Regions from separate parts of the Bradyrhizobium sp. SPXBL-04 genome, predicted to be linked through region 2. Evidence: predicted binding sites of a transcription regulator. Region 2 holds the regulator's gene; the other holds the start of a gene.
The links. Region 2 encodes HrcA, which represses chaperone genes, less so after heat shock. Its sites were predicted from a motif close to GTTAGCACTCNCNNNNNGNGAGTGCTAAC; they were not measured.
Positions count from the first base shown of each region.

Region 1: a site for HrcA is predicted at 2,387-2,415, ahead of ACNJX8_RS05380 (co-chaperone GroES). Genes of this name have one in related genera too.

Region 1 is NZ_CP182472.1:1,152,532-1,159,757, forward strand. It holds gene ACNJX8_RS05370 (hypothetical protein) at 1-78, opposite strand, end outside; gene groL (chaperonin GroEL) at 223-1,854, opposite strand; gene ACNJX8_RS05380 (co-chaperone GroES) at 1,998-2,294, opposite strand; gene ACNJX8_RS05385 (hypothetical protein) at 2,611-3,132, shown strand; gene ACNJX8_RS05390 (protein phosphatase CheZ) at 3,294-4,073, opposite strand; gene ACNJX8_RS05395 (L,D-transpeptidase) at 4,389-5,201, shown strand; gene ACNJX8_RS05400 (DUF2076 domain-containing protein) at 5,831-6,658, opposite strand; gene ACNJX8_RS05405 (ChbG/HpnK family deacetylase) at 6,785-7,226, opposite strand, start outside.
Region 2 is NZ_CP182472.1:157,641-164,866, forward strand. It holds gene pncA (bifunctional nicotinamidase/pyrazinamidase) at 328-1,050, shown strand; gene grpE (nucleotide exchange factor GrpE) at 1,119-1,736, opposite strand; gene hrcA (heat-inducible transcriptional repressor HrcA) at 1,833-2,921, opposite strand; gene rph (ribonuclease PH) at 3,089-3,802, shown strand; gene rdgB (RdgB/HAM1 family non-canonical purine NTP pyrophosphatase) at 3,813-4,448, shown strand; gene hemW (radical SAM family heme chaperone HemW) at 4,435-5,589, shown strand; gene ACNJX8_RS00770 (penicillin-binding protein activator) at 5,738-6,976, opposite strand.

The DNA of each region.
Region 1 (7,226 bases), 990 kb from region 2:
CTGGGCGGAAACGACCTCGGGCGAGGCGGCGAGTAAGGCCACCAAAAGGGCTGTTGAACAAACCGGAAGCGCGCGCATCGACGAAATCCTCGAGCAATCAGAATCGGGGCCACCGTAGTGGGTTTTGGCCGCTGGTTGAATCGGAAACCGGAGGGGCAGGGTCGGCAAAAAAGAAGGCCGCCCGGAGGCGGCCTTCGTAACAATGGAAGGTGAGGATGGGCCTTAGAAGCCGCCCATGCCGCCGCCGGCCGGCATGGCGGGCGGAGCTTCCTTCTTCGGCATTTCGGCGACCATGGCTTCGGTGGTCACCAAGAGGCCGGCCACGGAGGAGGCGTCCTGGAGCGCGGTGCGCACCACCTTGGCGGGATCGATGATGCCCTTCTCGACCATGTCGACATAGTCCTCGTTCTGGGCGTCGAAGCCGAAAGTCTCGGACTTGTTCTCCAGGATCTTGCCGACGACGATCGAGCCTTCCACGCCGGCGTTCTCGGAGATCTGGCGGATCGGGGCTTCCAGCGCCTTCAGCACGATGTTGATGCCGGCCTGGACGTCGGCATTGTCGTTGGACAGGCGGCCGACCGCCTTCTTGGCGCGCAGCAGCGCGACGCCGCCGCCGGGCACGATGCCTTCCTGCACCGCGGCGCGGGTGGCGTTGAGGGCGTCCTCGACGCGGTCCTTCTTCTCCTTGACCTCGATCTCGGTGGCACCGCCGACGCGGATCACCGCGACGCCGCCGGCGAGCTTGGCGAGGCGCTCCTGAAGCTTCTCACGGTCGTAGTCCGAGGTGGTCTCCTCGATCTGCGCCTTGATCTGGCCGACGCGGGCCTCGATGTCGGGCTTCTTGCCGGCACCATTGACGATCGTGGTGTTCTCCTTGTCGATCACCACCTTCTTGGCGCGACCGAGCATCTTCACCGTGACGTTCTCGAGCTTGATGCCAAGCTCTTCGGAGATGAGCTGGCCGCCGGTGAGAACCGCGATGTCCTCGAGCATGGCCTTGCGGCGGTCACCGAAGCCAGGCGCCTTGACGGCGGCGACCTTGAGGCCGCCCCGCAGGCGGTTGACCACCAGGGTGGCGAGCGCCTCGCCCTCGACGTCCTCGGCGACGATAACGAGCGGCTTGCCCGACTGCACCACGGCTTCGAGCACCGGCAGCATGGCCTGCAGGCCCGAGAGCTTCTTCTCGTGCAGGAGGATGTAGGCGTCCTCGAGCTCGGCGGTCATCTTCTCGGCATTGGTGACGAAGTAGGGGCTGAGATAGCCGCGGTCGAACTTCATGCCCTCGACGATGTCGACCTCGGTGTCGAGCGACTTGTTCTCCTCGACGGTGATGACGCCCTCATTGCCGACCTTCTGCATCGCCTGGGCGATCATCTTGCCGATGGCGGCATCGCCGTTGGCCGAGATGGTGCCGACCTGGGCGACTTCGGAGGAGGCGGCGACCGGCTTGGCGCGCTTCTCGATATCCTTGACCACGGCCGCAACCGCGGAATCGATGCCGCGCTTGAGGTCCATCGGGTTCATGCCGGCGGCAACCGCCTTGGCGCCTTCGCGCACGATGGCCTGGGCCAGCACGGTCGCGGTGGTGGTGCCGTCGCCGGCGAGGTCGTTGGTCTTGGAGGCGACCTCACGCACCATCTGGGCGCCCATGTTCTCGAACTTGTCCTCGAGCTCGATCTCCTTGGCGACGGTGACGCCGTCCTTGGTGATGCGGGGTGCGCCGAAGCTCTTCTCGATGACGACGTTGCGGCCCTTCGGGCCGAGCGTCACCTTGACGGCGTTGGCGAGAACGTCGACGCCGCGCAGCATGCGATCGCGCGCGTCTCCGGAAAACTTGACGTCTTTGGCAGCCATTTCTGCAATCCCTCGTGTTTCGTGATGTATCTGCCGCTTGTGTTGCACCAATCCCGGGTCCGCAAGTCGAACCCGGCGGAATGATGGATGCCCGGATCGCGCGATCCGGGCATGACATTCAGCGGCCGTTCAGACGGATGGCCTTAGGCCAGCACGCCCATGATGTCCGACTCCTTCATGATCAGGAGCTCTTCGTTCTCGATCTTGACCTCGGTGCCCGACCACTTGCCGAACAGCACGCGGTCGCCGACCTTGAGGTCGATCGGGATCAGCTTGCCGGTCTCGTCGCGGCCGCCCGGGCCGACGGCGACGATTTCGCCCTGGGAGGGCTTTTCCTTGGCAGTGTCGGGAATGATGATGCCGCCCTTGGACTTTTCCTCGGCGTCGATACGTTTGACCACGACACGGTCATGCAGCGGACGAAATTTGGATTTAGCCATGACGTTTCCCTTTGGAGGCTCGCTTCGGAAGTAGTGGAAGTGGGTTGGGGCGGCGCTTCCGTCCACCCTCTTCCCGAGGATCGAACGGCACGCTTAGCAATCGGGCTTTCCGAGTGCTAATAGTGCGCCCGGAAATATGGCTTGGCCGCGATCCTGTCAAGCAAAGGTGGTTAAGCGATTGGTGAGGCGGATATAGGATGGTGGCATTGGAAACTCGTTCGGGGCGCCGGCGTATCAAACGACGGCATTGCTCCAGCGGCGGTTTTGCGCTTGGCTGCGGGAGGGGTGCGGCCATGGTCTTGTTCGGGGGAATGCCATGATCAGTTCAGCTTGCGCGCGCACGGTTGCCAATCTGGCCGCCGCGTCTTGTCTGGCGCTATTGCTGGGCGCCTGCGGCGGCGGCATGAGCCTGCCGTCCTTCTCGTCGTCTTCGCCGCCGCCCGAGGCTGAGCCCGGCACCGGCCCGGAAATGCCCGCGACGATCCGCTCCGACGAGATCGTCGGCCGCTGGGGCCTCGCCTCGTTCCAGAACCCGGCCGACCGCGCCCGCACCGAGGCAGCCGCCCGGGCGCAGTGCAAAAATCCCTATGTGATCACCGCCGGCTCCTCCGGCGGCGTGATCATGCATCTGGCCGACCAGGCGACCCCGCAGGAGCTGCGCCTGAAGGGCTCGCCGAGCGGCAAGAACTACATCGGACCCGCCGGCCCGACGCCGGGCGAGCAGGACCGCGAGATCATCTCCTTCGATGGCCGCGTGCTGATCACGCGCTTCATCGACAAGGACGCCGCCACCCGCTACGGCAACATGGTCTACGTCCGCTGCGCGCCGAGGGCGTGATCGGGATTCCGGCCTAACCACGCGTCATTGCGAGCGGTAGCGAAGCAATCCAGAGTCTTTCCACGGTGACGGTCTGGATTGCTTCGCTTCGCTCGCAATGACGGCAAACAAAAAAACGCCGGCTTGCGCCGGCGTTTTGTTTTTCAGAATGACAAGTCCGCTCAGTCGAACAGCGCGTCGATGTCGTCCTGCGAGGCATGGCCGACGTCGCCGGCGAGTTTCGGGCCGTTGAGGAGCTTTTCGTCATCGCTGCGGTTGTCGACTGGCGCCGGCACATGGGCCTTGATCGCGTCGACGCCGCCCCAGATCTCCATCATCGCATTGATGTGCTGCTCGATGAACTTCATCGTGGTCATGACCTTGCTGATGCGCTGGCCGGTCAGATCCTGGAAGTTGCAGGCTTCGAAAATTGAGATGACGCGTTCCTGGATGTCGTCGGCGAGCCGCTTCTGCTGATCGGCCGATTGCACCTTGGACATCGCGCTGGCCGCCTGGTCGATCGACTCGGCGGCTTCGAGGATCTGCTGGGTCGCCTGCTCGGTGCCGCCGACGACCGCGCCGAGCTCGCCATTGACCTTGGCCATCTCGCCGCCGTCGAAGCTCTTGCCGTGCAGCGTCGCGATCTCGCGCTTGGTGCGGTCGATGGCGTCGTGGATGAGGTCGAGCTCGACCTTCAGCTTCTCGCACTGCTCGATCTGCGCCCGGTAGGTCTCGAGCATGGTACGAGCTTCCGACAGCTCGTGGGCGGTGGAGGCGTCGATCGCCGCCATGGCTGCGCTGCCGGACAGGGGCACAGTGCCCTTCGCCATCTGTGCGCGGATCGCGCGCAGCTCGGCCATGATCTCGCTATGCATCGGGATTGCTTCTTCGGTTACGTCAAGAATCGGCATCTCGCCACCGGCGATATCTTCGACGCGAAAACGCTTGCGGTGAACAGCCATCAGGATACTCCCCCCACCTCATTCACGCGTCTTTGTAGGCAGAAGCGATTTAACACGAAGTTCACAGCCGGAACTGTCGTGCGGCGTCGCGCGACGGCGCGCAAAGAAGCGATTAACCATGGCCGCGCTGCGTTCATCGAAAATAAACGCTGATCGCCAAATTGGCCTGCGCTTGACGACGTGGTGAATCCAAACGCCTGATACGTTTACCAAACAAAACGGCTTTTGCTTTTTATTGACCACGTCGCGGCGGCCGATCAGCCAGGCGCCTTCCTCGACGCATGTGATCTAGACGAAACAGTACAGAGTACGTCGATGTTCAAGAAAATGTCTGTCGCGCTGCTCGGCAGCGCTTGCACCTTCATTGCCGGCGCAAACAGCGCCAGCGCCTTCGATAACACCGTGCCGAACGATCCGCCCGCGGTGCTCTATGCGCCGCAGGTGCCGCCGGCGCCGGTGCGCGTCGCCTCCAACTCGAACATGGGCGGCGGCTTCATCGAATTCCTGTTCGGCGACGGTCCCGGCCGCGGTCCGGCCTATGCGCCGCAGCAGCCGGTGTATCAGCAGCAGCCGGCCTATTACGATCAGCGCCGTCTGCCGCCGATGGGCGAGCCGCAGATGCAAGGCGGAGTTCAGCAAGGCGCGCTCCAGCAGGATGCGGTCGATCCGCGGCAGCGTCCGTTCGATCCGAAATTCGAGAAGCAGCTCGTTGACTATAGCGGCAAGGAAAGCCCCGGCACGATCGTGGTCGATACGCCGAACAAGTTCCTCTATCTCGTCGAGGGCAACGGCAGGGCGATGCGCTACGGTATCGGTGTGGGCCGTCCCGGCTTCACCTGGTCCGGCGTGAAGTCGATCACCGCCAAGCGCGAATGGCCGGACTGGACGCCGCCGGCGGAAATGCTCGTACGCCGCCCCGATCTGCCCCGGCACATGGAAGGTGGCCCGGAAAATCCGCTCGGCGCCCGCGCGATGTATCTCGGCTCCACGCTCTACCGCATCCATGGCTCCAACGAGCCCTGGACCATCGGCACCAACGTCTCCTCCGGCTGCATCCGCATGCGCAACGAGGACGTCATCGACCTCTACGGCCGTGTCAATGTCGGCACCAAAGTCGTGGTGATGTGAGGCGTTGTGCGCTTGAAGCGAGCCGTCAACCCGCGCCGGCTCGCGATGCGCGGCATCGAAGGCGTTGCGTGCCGCCGGCGAACGCCTTCCAGCTATGCTCGCTAACGGTGCCGCGTCGACCCGGCAACGGAGCAGCGACGACGAGTTGACGAATGGGAATGCGGTGCGCGAGCGGAGCGGTTCAGCCGCCGCGCCGACAGCTCTGCCTTCCTGAGCCGCTCGTGCAGTCCCTCCAACTCGTACAATTCGGTGATGAGATGTGTCGTCACGTCGGACAAGGTTGCAATGCGCTGCTGAAGTGAACTCATTTTAAAACCCCGACTGTTGCCAAGAGCGGCAGCCACATCGTGTGTGGCATGAGCAACGTGTTCTTCCAGTTGAACACCCATGTCCGAATTTGGAAATCCGGGAGTCTACGGCCGCGCGCGTCAGAAAGTGATTTCGTTTTTCATGGTGAACTCGGGCGCGTCCGGCAACGTTCAGCTCAGTGTAAGCCAGCAACCGTGCGCATTAGTCATACTATATCGAACGGCTTCTCTGCGCGCGGTGCCACACGAGGCGCTTGAGCTACGCCCTAAAAGAAAACGGCCGCCGAGAGGCGGCCGTTTCGTATCTACCGGGTGAATTGCTCACGCGTAATCGCTGCCGCCATCGTCGCCGCCGCCGAAATCGCTGTCGTCGCCGGTGTCCATGTTGTCGTCGCCATCGTCGCTGTAATTCTGGTCGTTGTTGTCCCGATCGTTCGACGCCTGATCGAAGAAGCCTTGGCGCGAGTCGTCGCGGCGGTTCGAGCCGATATCGTCGAGGCCCGCATCGCGCGCGAGCGAGCCGCCGGACTGGTCACTGCCGCCCCAAGGACTTCCACCAGCGCTGCGGTCGCCCAGGGCGTTGGTGTCGCCAAAGGCCTGCTGATGCGGTCCGCCCATCATGCCGCGGATGCTGGAGAGCAGCAGCGAGCCGCCGACGACGCCGGCCGCGGCCGCCGCCGCCGTGCCGAGGAACGAGCCGCCAGCACCGCCGATCGGCGGCGCGCCATAACCCTGACCCGGACCCTGGCCGTAGGCCTGACCGTAAGGCGGCTGGCCGTAGCCCGGCTGGGTCTGCTGCATGGCCTGGCCGCTATTCCAGACCGGCCGCGAGTCGCGCGGCGGCACGTTCGGAACCGAACCCCGTGACGGGCTTCCGCCGAACAACGTCTCGCGCATGGAATCCAGGAAGCCGCCGGACTGCGCCTGCTCGGGCGCCTGCCCCGCTTCCAGCTCCTGGATACGGGCGTGGGCGCGCTTCAGCGCTTCGTCCTGCAACAGCACGGTCTGCACCAGCGCGTAGATCGCACCGGGTGCCTTGCGCAAGCCGTCGGAGATCGCGGCGGTTGCGTCCGGATCGCGCGGTGCATTTTCCAGTTTGGTAAGCCGGTCGAAAAGCTCGTCGACGAGCTGGCGTTCCTGCGGCGTCATGATCAATCTCCTTCGCGCGAAACCAAGCGCGCAGGAGATGTAGGGTTCCATTATGGCCCCAACAGTGCCGGCCGGATTAAATTTCGGTATGCGACAAGCTGCCCCGCAAGGCGGTTTTCGGCGACTTCATCCCAGCGTGACGCCGCTGTCCGCCAGCAGACGTGGGAACGCGTCGCCGGCGAAATAAGCGTGCTCGCGTTCGCGCACATCCGTCATCGGGTCGAGACCGACAAGCACGTCATCGACGAAACCGGGATGGCACATCACGAGACCGCCCTCGGGGAGGCCTTCCAGGAACTGCCGCATCAATGCGCCGAAATCGGCCGCCCGCGTGAAGTCGTAAGCCCCGGCGAAGCCGGGATTGAAGCTGAGACCGGCAGCGCCGGCGCGGCGGCGGAATTGCGCGCTGAGGATATCGAGCACCATGGCCTTTAGTGAGGCCATCCGCTGCGCCAGCGGCAGGTTGCGTCCGCACTGGCGTACCCAGGCGTTCGGTGCGGTCTCGCTCACGGCATCGATGAAGCCGTCGCGCACCTGCGGATAGAGCTGCACATGCTGGTGGCCGTCG
Region 2 (7,226 bases):
CCCACCCCAGCCCTCCCCCGCAAGCGGGAGAGGGAGCCCACTGCCGATGCCGAAGCATTATTCACACCATATGCGATAGCCCTACCGGCTCGCGGGGGAGGGTTGGGGAGAGGGTGTCTCCGCAAGGGGACACTCCCGACGTGGACAGAGCCCTCACCCGCCGCGCTCTGCGAGCGCAGCGACCTCTCCCGCAAGCGGGAGAGGTTAAGCGAAGCCGCCGACCAAGCCCAACCACTCACCAATATCGGCTGCATTTTCGGGCTTCTGTTCGTATGCGAACGGAACTAGGCTTTCTTCCCGTGGATCATCCTGGAGGGGAGACGAACGATGCTGGATCGGCGACACATGTTGGCGGCGCTTGCGACTACGGCGCTCGCGGGCCTCGCTCCAACCGCGCTGTTTGCGGCCGCGTCAATCAAGCCGGACGAGGCCTCCGCCCTGCTCGTGATCGACGTGCAGAACTGCTTCCTGCCCGGCGGCAGCCTTGCGGTGAAGGAAGGCGAGCAGGTGGTGCCGGTCATCAACAAGATCGCGAAAGCGTTTGCGAACGTGGTGATGACGCAGGACTGGCACACGCCCGGCCACATCTCGTTCGCGTCGGTGCATTCCGGCAAGAAGCCGTTCGAGACCGTCGATCTTCCCTACGGCAAGCAGGTGCTGTGGCCGGACCATTGCGTGCAGGGCACCGACGGTGCCGCGCTGTCGAAGGACCTTGCGATCCCGCACGCCGAACTCATCATCCGCAAGGGTTTTCACAGGGACGTCGACAGCTACTCGGCCTTCCTCGAAGCCGACGGCAAGACCTCGACGGGCCTTGCCGGCTACCTGAAGGGCCGCAAGATCAAGCGCGTCTTCGTCGCTGGCCTCGCGACCGATTTCTGCGTCGCCTGGACCGCGCTCGATGCGCGCAAGGCGGGCTTCGACGTCTATGTGGTGGAGGACGCCTGCCGCGGCATCGACACGCAGGGCTCGCTGGCAAAGGCCTGGGCCGATATGGCCAAGGCCGGCGTGAAGCGGATTCAGTCTGCCGATATCGCGGTGAGCGCGTAAGAGTTTCGCACCGTCATTCCGGGGCGATGCGAAGCGTCGAACCCGGAATGACGGCGAAGCCGTGAGACTCAATTCGTCGCGCCGCTCGACTCATTGTTGTTGGCCGCGGGCGCAGCCTTCGCGCCGCCCTTGGCGACACCGACCAGGGCGGGACGCAGCACGCGTTCGCCGATGGTGTAGCCGGCCTGCACGACTTGCACCACGGTGCCCGACGGCACCGACGCATCGGGCACTTCGAACATCGCCTGCTGGAAATTCGGGTCGAACTTCTGGCCCTGCGGATCGAACTTCTTCACACCGTGCTTTTCCAGCGCGTTGAGCAGCGAGCGCTCGGTGAGCTCGACGCCCTCGATCAGCGAGATCAGGCCGGGATCGGCCGCGGCACGCGCCTCGGCCGGAACGGCATCGAGCGCGCGCTGGAGGTTGTCGGCGATGTCGAGCACGTCGCGGGCAAAGCCGGTGATGCCGTAGAGGCGGGCGTCGGCGACTTCCTTGGTGGTGCGCTTGCGCAAGTTCTCCATCTCGGCCAGCGTCCGCAGCATGCGGTCGCGCGCCTCGGCGGCTTCCTTCTGCAGCGTCTCGACCGAACCGGGCTCGGGATCGTCGGGCATGATGTAGGGCTTCGACACCACGGGCTCGCCGGTCGGCGCGGTCGTGTCTTCGGGTTGCCGGTCTTGATCGGTCATCGGCTCTATTCTCGAACTCGTCTCAGGGGATTGTTGGCCCGGATATCGTGCCTAAGCTTACGAAAATCAAGCGCCTGTGATCGGAGGAAACGCCGGTCAGCCCCCCAAAAGGCGACTGACGATACGGGCGGCGTAGTCCACCGTCGGGATCACGCGGGCATAATTCAGCCGCGTCGGGCCGATCACGCCGAGAACGCCGACGATATGGCCGGCGGCATCCCGATAGGGCGAGATGATGGTGGAGGAACCCGACAGCGAGAACAGCTTATTCTCGCTCCCGATGAAAATTCGCACGCCTTCGGCGGTCTCGGCCCGGCCGAGCAAGTCGATGACGCCGCGCTTGGTCTCGAGATCGTCGAACAACAGGCGCACCCGCTCCAGATCCTCCAGCGCGTGCAGATCCTCCAGCAGATTGGCGTGACCGCGGACGATGAGCTGGCGGTCCTCGTTCTCGCCGCCGGACCAGCTCGCGATGCCGGCCGAGATCACCTTTTGCGTCAGCTGATCGAGTTCGGCGCGGGCCTCCCCGAGCGCGGTCTCGAGCTCGAGCCGCGCCTCGGCCAGCGTGCGGCCGCGAATCCGCGCATTGAGGAAATTGCCGGCCTCGGTCAGCGCCGAGGAGGGAACTCCGGGCGGCAACGTCAGGACGCGGTTTTCGACCTGGCCATCCTCGCCAACCAGGATCACCAGCGCCTTCTCCGGTTCCAGGCGGACGAATTCGATGTGCTTGAGCCGCGCATTGGATTTCGGCGTCAGCACGACCGCGGCGGCACGGGTCAGGCCCGACAGCCGCATCAAGGCTTGGTCCAGCGCCGCCTCGACCGATTGCGCCTCGCCCACGGACGAGAGCTGGCTCTGGATGGACTGTCGTTCGGCCTCGTTGAGGTCGCCGACCTGCATCAAGGCATCGACGAAGAAGCGCAGGCCGAGTTCCGTCGGCAGCCGGCCGGCGGAGGTATGGGGCGCATAGATCAGGCCGAGCTGTTCCAGATCGGCCATGACGTTGCGCACGGAGGCCGGCGACAGCGGCATCGCGATCAGGCGCGAGATATTGCGCGAGCCCATCGGCTCGCCGGTCGCGAGATAGCTTTCGACAATTTGACGAAAGATGTCGCGGGAACGCTCGTTGAGCTGGGCGAGGCCTGCGCGCGGCGCGATCAGATGGATCGGATCGTGATGGGCCACAGACGGTAACTCCTCTCAGATACTCATAATTTGTCCATCCCGGGCGCTTCTGACAAGCGTGGCGTTTACAGGCTCGACATCAGGGGGTGAAAAAACCTTGCCGCCTACCCTCGCCCCTCCTACAAGCACCGCGAACAGCCTTTCCCGTGAGTTTTGGAGGATTTCCCATGCGGCCAAGCCGCCGTGCGCCCGACGAATTGCGCCCCGTGACGCTGGAGCGCGGCGTGGTCAAATATGCGGAAGGCTCGTGCCTGGTGAAATTCGGTGACACCCATGTGCTGGTCACCGCCACGCTGGAAGACCGCCTGCCGCCGTGGCTGAAGGGCCAGGGCCGCGGCTGGGTCACCGCCGAATACGGCATGCTGCCGCGCGCAACCTCCGAACGCACCCGCCGCGAGGCCTCCGCCGGCAAGCAGAGCGGCCGCACCGTCGAGATCCAGCGCCTGATCGGCCGCTCGCTTCGCACCATCGTCGATCTGGAAGCGCTCGGTGAGCGCCAGATCACGGTCGATTGCGACGTGCTCCAGGCCGACGGCGGCACCCGCACGGCCTCGATCACCGGCGCCTGGGTCGCGCTTGCCGATTGCATCAACTGGATGAAGGCGCGCAACATGATCAAGACCAACGTGCTGCGCGACAACGTCGCCGCGATCTCCTGCGGCATCTACAACGGCACGCCGGTGCTCGATCTCGACTACGCCGAGGATTCGGAAGCCGAGACCGACGCCAATTTCGTCATGACCGGCGACGGCCGCCTCATCGAGGTGCAGGGCACCGCGGAACGCGAGCCCTTCACCGAAACCGAGTTCCTGGCGTTGATGGCGCTGGCGCGCAAGGGCGTCGCGCGTCTGGTAGACTTGCAGAAACTGGCTGTGGCGTAGTCAATAGGCCATGCACCGCCGAATCACGGACAAGCTCGTCATCGCCACCCACAATCCCGGCAAGCTCGCCGAGATGCGGGAGCTGCTTGCGCCGTACGGCATCGAGGCGGTGTCGGCCGGAGATCTCGGCCTGAGCGAGCCCGAAGAGACCGGCAATGATTTCCGCAGCAATGCCGCGATCAAGGCGATCGCGGCGGCGCGGGCGTCCAAGCTCCCGTCCTTCGCCGATGATTCCGGCATCGTGGTCGACGCGCTCGACGGCGCGCCCGGCATTTTCTCCGCGCGCTGGGCCGGGCCAAACAAAGACTTCGCAGTGGCGATGGCGCAGATCGAGCGCCTGCTCCAGGAGCGCGGCGCGACGATTCCGGCGAAGCGCACCGCGCATTTCGTCTCCGCGCTCTGCGTCGCCTGGCCCGACGATCATCTCGAACAGGTCGAGGCGCGCGTCGACGGCACGCTGGTCTGGCCGCCGCGCGGTACCGCCGGCTTCGGCTACGACCCGATGTTTTTGCCCGACGGCCACAGCCGCACCTTCGGCGAGATGGACAGTATCGAGAAGCATGGCCTGCCGCCGCTCGGCCTCGGCCTGTCGCACCGCGCCCGCGCCTTCGTGAAACTGGCGGAGATCTGCCTTGAGCCGCGCTAAGGAAGCCTTCGGCGTCTACGTGCACTGGCCATTCTGCCTGTCGAAATGCCCATATTGCGACTTCAACAGCCATGTCCGCCACGCACCAATCGACGAAGCGCGCTTCGCTTCGGCCTTCGCCCGCGAGATCGCTGCGACCGCCGAGCGCGCGCCCGGCCGGGAGGTCACCTCGATCTTCCTCGGCGGCGGCACGCCGTCATTGATGCAGCCCGCAACCGTCGGCGCAGTGCTCGATGCGATCGGCAAGCACTGGCATGTTGCTGACGATGTCGAGGTGACGCTGGAGGCAAACCCGACCAGCGTCGAGGCCACACGCTTCGCCGGCTATCGCGCCGCCGGCGTCAACCGCGTCTCGCTCGGCGTGCAGGCGCTCGACGATGCCTCGTTGAAGGCGCTCGGCCGCATGCACAGTGCGCGCGAGGCCCTCGATGCCGTCGCCATCGCGCGCCGCTCGTTCGACCGTTATTCGTTCGACCTGATCTACGCCCGTCCCGACCAGACGCCGGCGATGTGGGCCGAGGAGCTGCGTCTCGCGATCGATGAAGCGGCCGAGCATCTGTCGCTCTACCAATTGACGATCGAGGAAGGCACGCCGTTCTTCGGCCTGCACCAGGCGGGCAAGCTTAAGACACCGGACGAAGCCGTCGCGCGTGCGCTTTACGACGTCACGCAGGAAACCTGCGACAAGCTCGGCCTGCCCGCCTACGAGATCTCCAACCACGCGCGGCGCGGCGCCGAGTGCCGGCACAATCTGGTCTATTGGCGCGGCGAGGAATATGCCGGCATCGGCCCCGGCGCCCACGGCCGCCTCGACATCGACGGCGTGCGCCATGCCACCGCCACCGAGAAGCGCCCCGAAGCCTGGCTGATGCGGGTCGAGACCAACGGCGACGGCGTCGTCACCGATGAGCTCCTCAACAGCGAGGAACGCGCCGACGAGTTCTTGCTGATGGGATTGCGTCTCGCCGAAGGCATCGACCCCGAGCGTTACAGAGCCCTCTCCGGCCGCCCGCTCGACCCCGGCCGCATTGCGCTGCTCCGCGAGGAAGGCGCGATCACGGTCGACGCGACGGGCCGGCTGCGCGTGACCAGCAGCGGTTTTCCGGTGCTGGATGCTGTGGTCGCGGATTTGGCGGCGTAAGCCTCAGCCAAGTCATTGGTGCGCTCCCTCGCCCGCTTGCGGGAGAGGGTTGGGGAGAGGGTGTTTCCGCAACGGGAGAATCCCCAAGAGGAGGAAGCCCTCACCCGGCTACGCGCCGACCTCTCCCGCAAGCGGGAGAGGTGAGCCATCAAGCCCCAAAACTCTTCGGCGAGCCCGCGACCGCAACGCCGCCACCCTGCGTCACCTTCATGACCGCAAGCCCGCGCTCGTTGGTGCCATCCGCGCGGAAGCGGAACAGGCCGTCGATGCCGGCAAAGCCCGAGGGGTTGGTGAGCACATCAGGCGAGAAGCGGGTCGTGCCTTGCGTGCGCGCGAGCGCGGCGACGAGGGCGACCGCATCATAGGCGAGCGTCGCGGTGCGTATCGGGTCGGCGCCGTATTTGGTGCGATAACGGCCGGAGAACGCGCGAAAACCGGCCGGGTCCGGCGCGGCATAGAGACCGCCTTGCAACGCAGCGCTGGCATAGACGCGCGGATTGTCCCACAGGCCGGTGCCGAGTAGTTGGATGTTGCGCAAGTTCGCACCCGCCGCAGTCATCGCATCCGCGACCGAAACGACGGCATCGCCGTCATCGGCAATGAACAGCGCGTCCGCGCTGCCGAGCTGCTGCGCCACAGTCCGCGCCGGGGTGGCGCGATCGGCGCCGTATTTCTCGAAGGCGACGATGCGCCCGCCACGCCGCGGCACCGCCGCCTTCACGGCGGCTTCGACGACATTGCCATAGGCATTGTCGGGCACGAGCACGGCGACGGAGCGTTTTCCGATGCTGGCGGAATATTCGACGATGCGGTTGACGTCGGACTCCGGCAGGAAGCTGAGCAGATAGACGCCGCGTCCGGCGATGCTGGAATCGGTCGAGAACGCGATCACCGAAATGCCACGCGTGCGCGCGACCTGCGCCACCGCAGGCACCGACTGCGCGAACAGCGGTCCCAGGATGATCTCGGCGCCCTCATCGACCGCCTGCTGCGCACCTGCTTGCGCGCCTTGCGGGCTGCCATTGTCGTCCTTGATCAGGAGCTGGATGTTCGGGTTTTGGAACTCGGCCAGCGCCATCTCGGCGGCGTTGCGCATGGATTGCGCCGCGAGGCCCGCATTGCCGGCGGCCGAGAGCGGCAGGATCACGGCGACCTTCACCCCGCCGGTGCCCGCGGTCGCGGCCTGTTGCGGCGGGCCAGCCGGCTGAGCCGGGGGCGCCGAGCTGGAGAACTGACTGAGACTCTGCTGCACGCCGGCGCAGGCCGACAGCAAGGGCGCGCCGAGCAGGAGGCCGAGCGCACTCCGCCGGGTCGCCGCCGACGATCGGGGCCCGGGAGCGGAAGACTCCTCCGAAGAGGAAGATCTGGGATGACGCGGGCCCACCATGGCAACTTCTCTTCCGACCGGCCGTCGGCAGCCGGTCACTCCTTCCACGACACAAGCCGGGGATTCAGGCATATTGTCGACGAATAGTTAACCAAAACAAAAGGATAATAGCCACTTAACCCGGCCGCCTTCCGTCCTGGCCAACTGCTCACGCACTCACGCAGCATCAAGGCGGCGTTTCGGTCGCGAATATGGCGCGAGGACCCTTACTCCCTCGCAACGCGATCCCGGATCGATCACATTCCCGTCC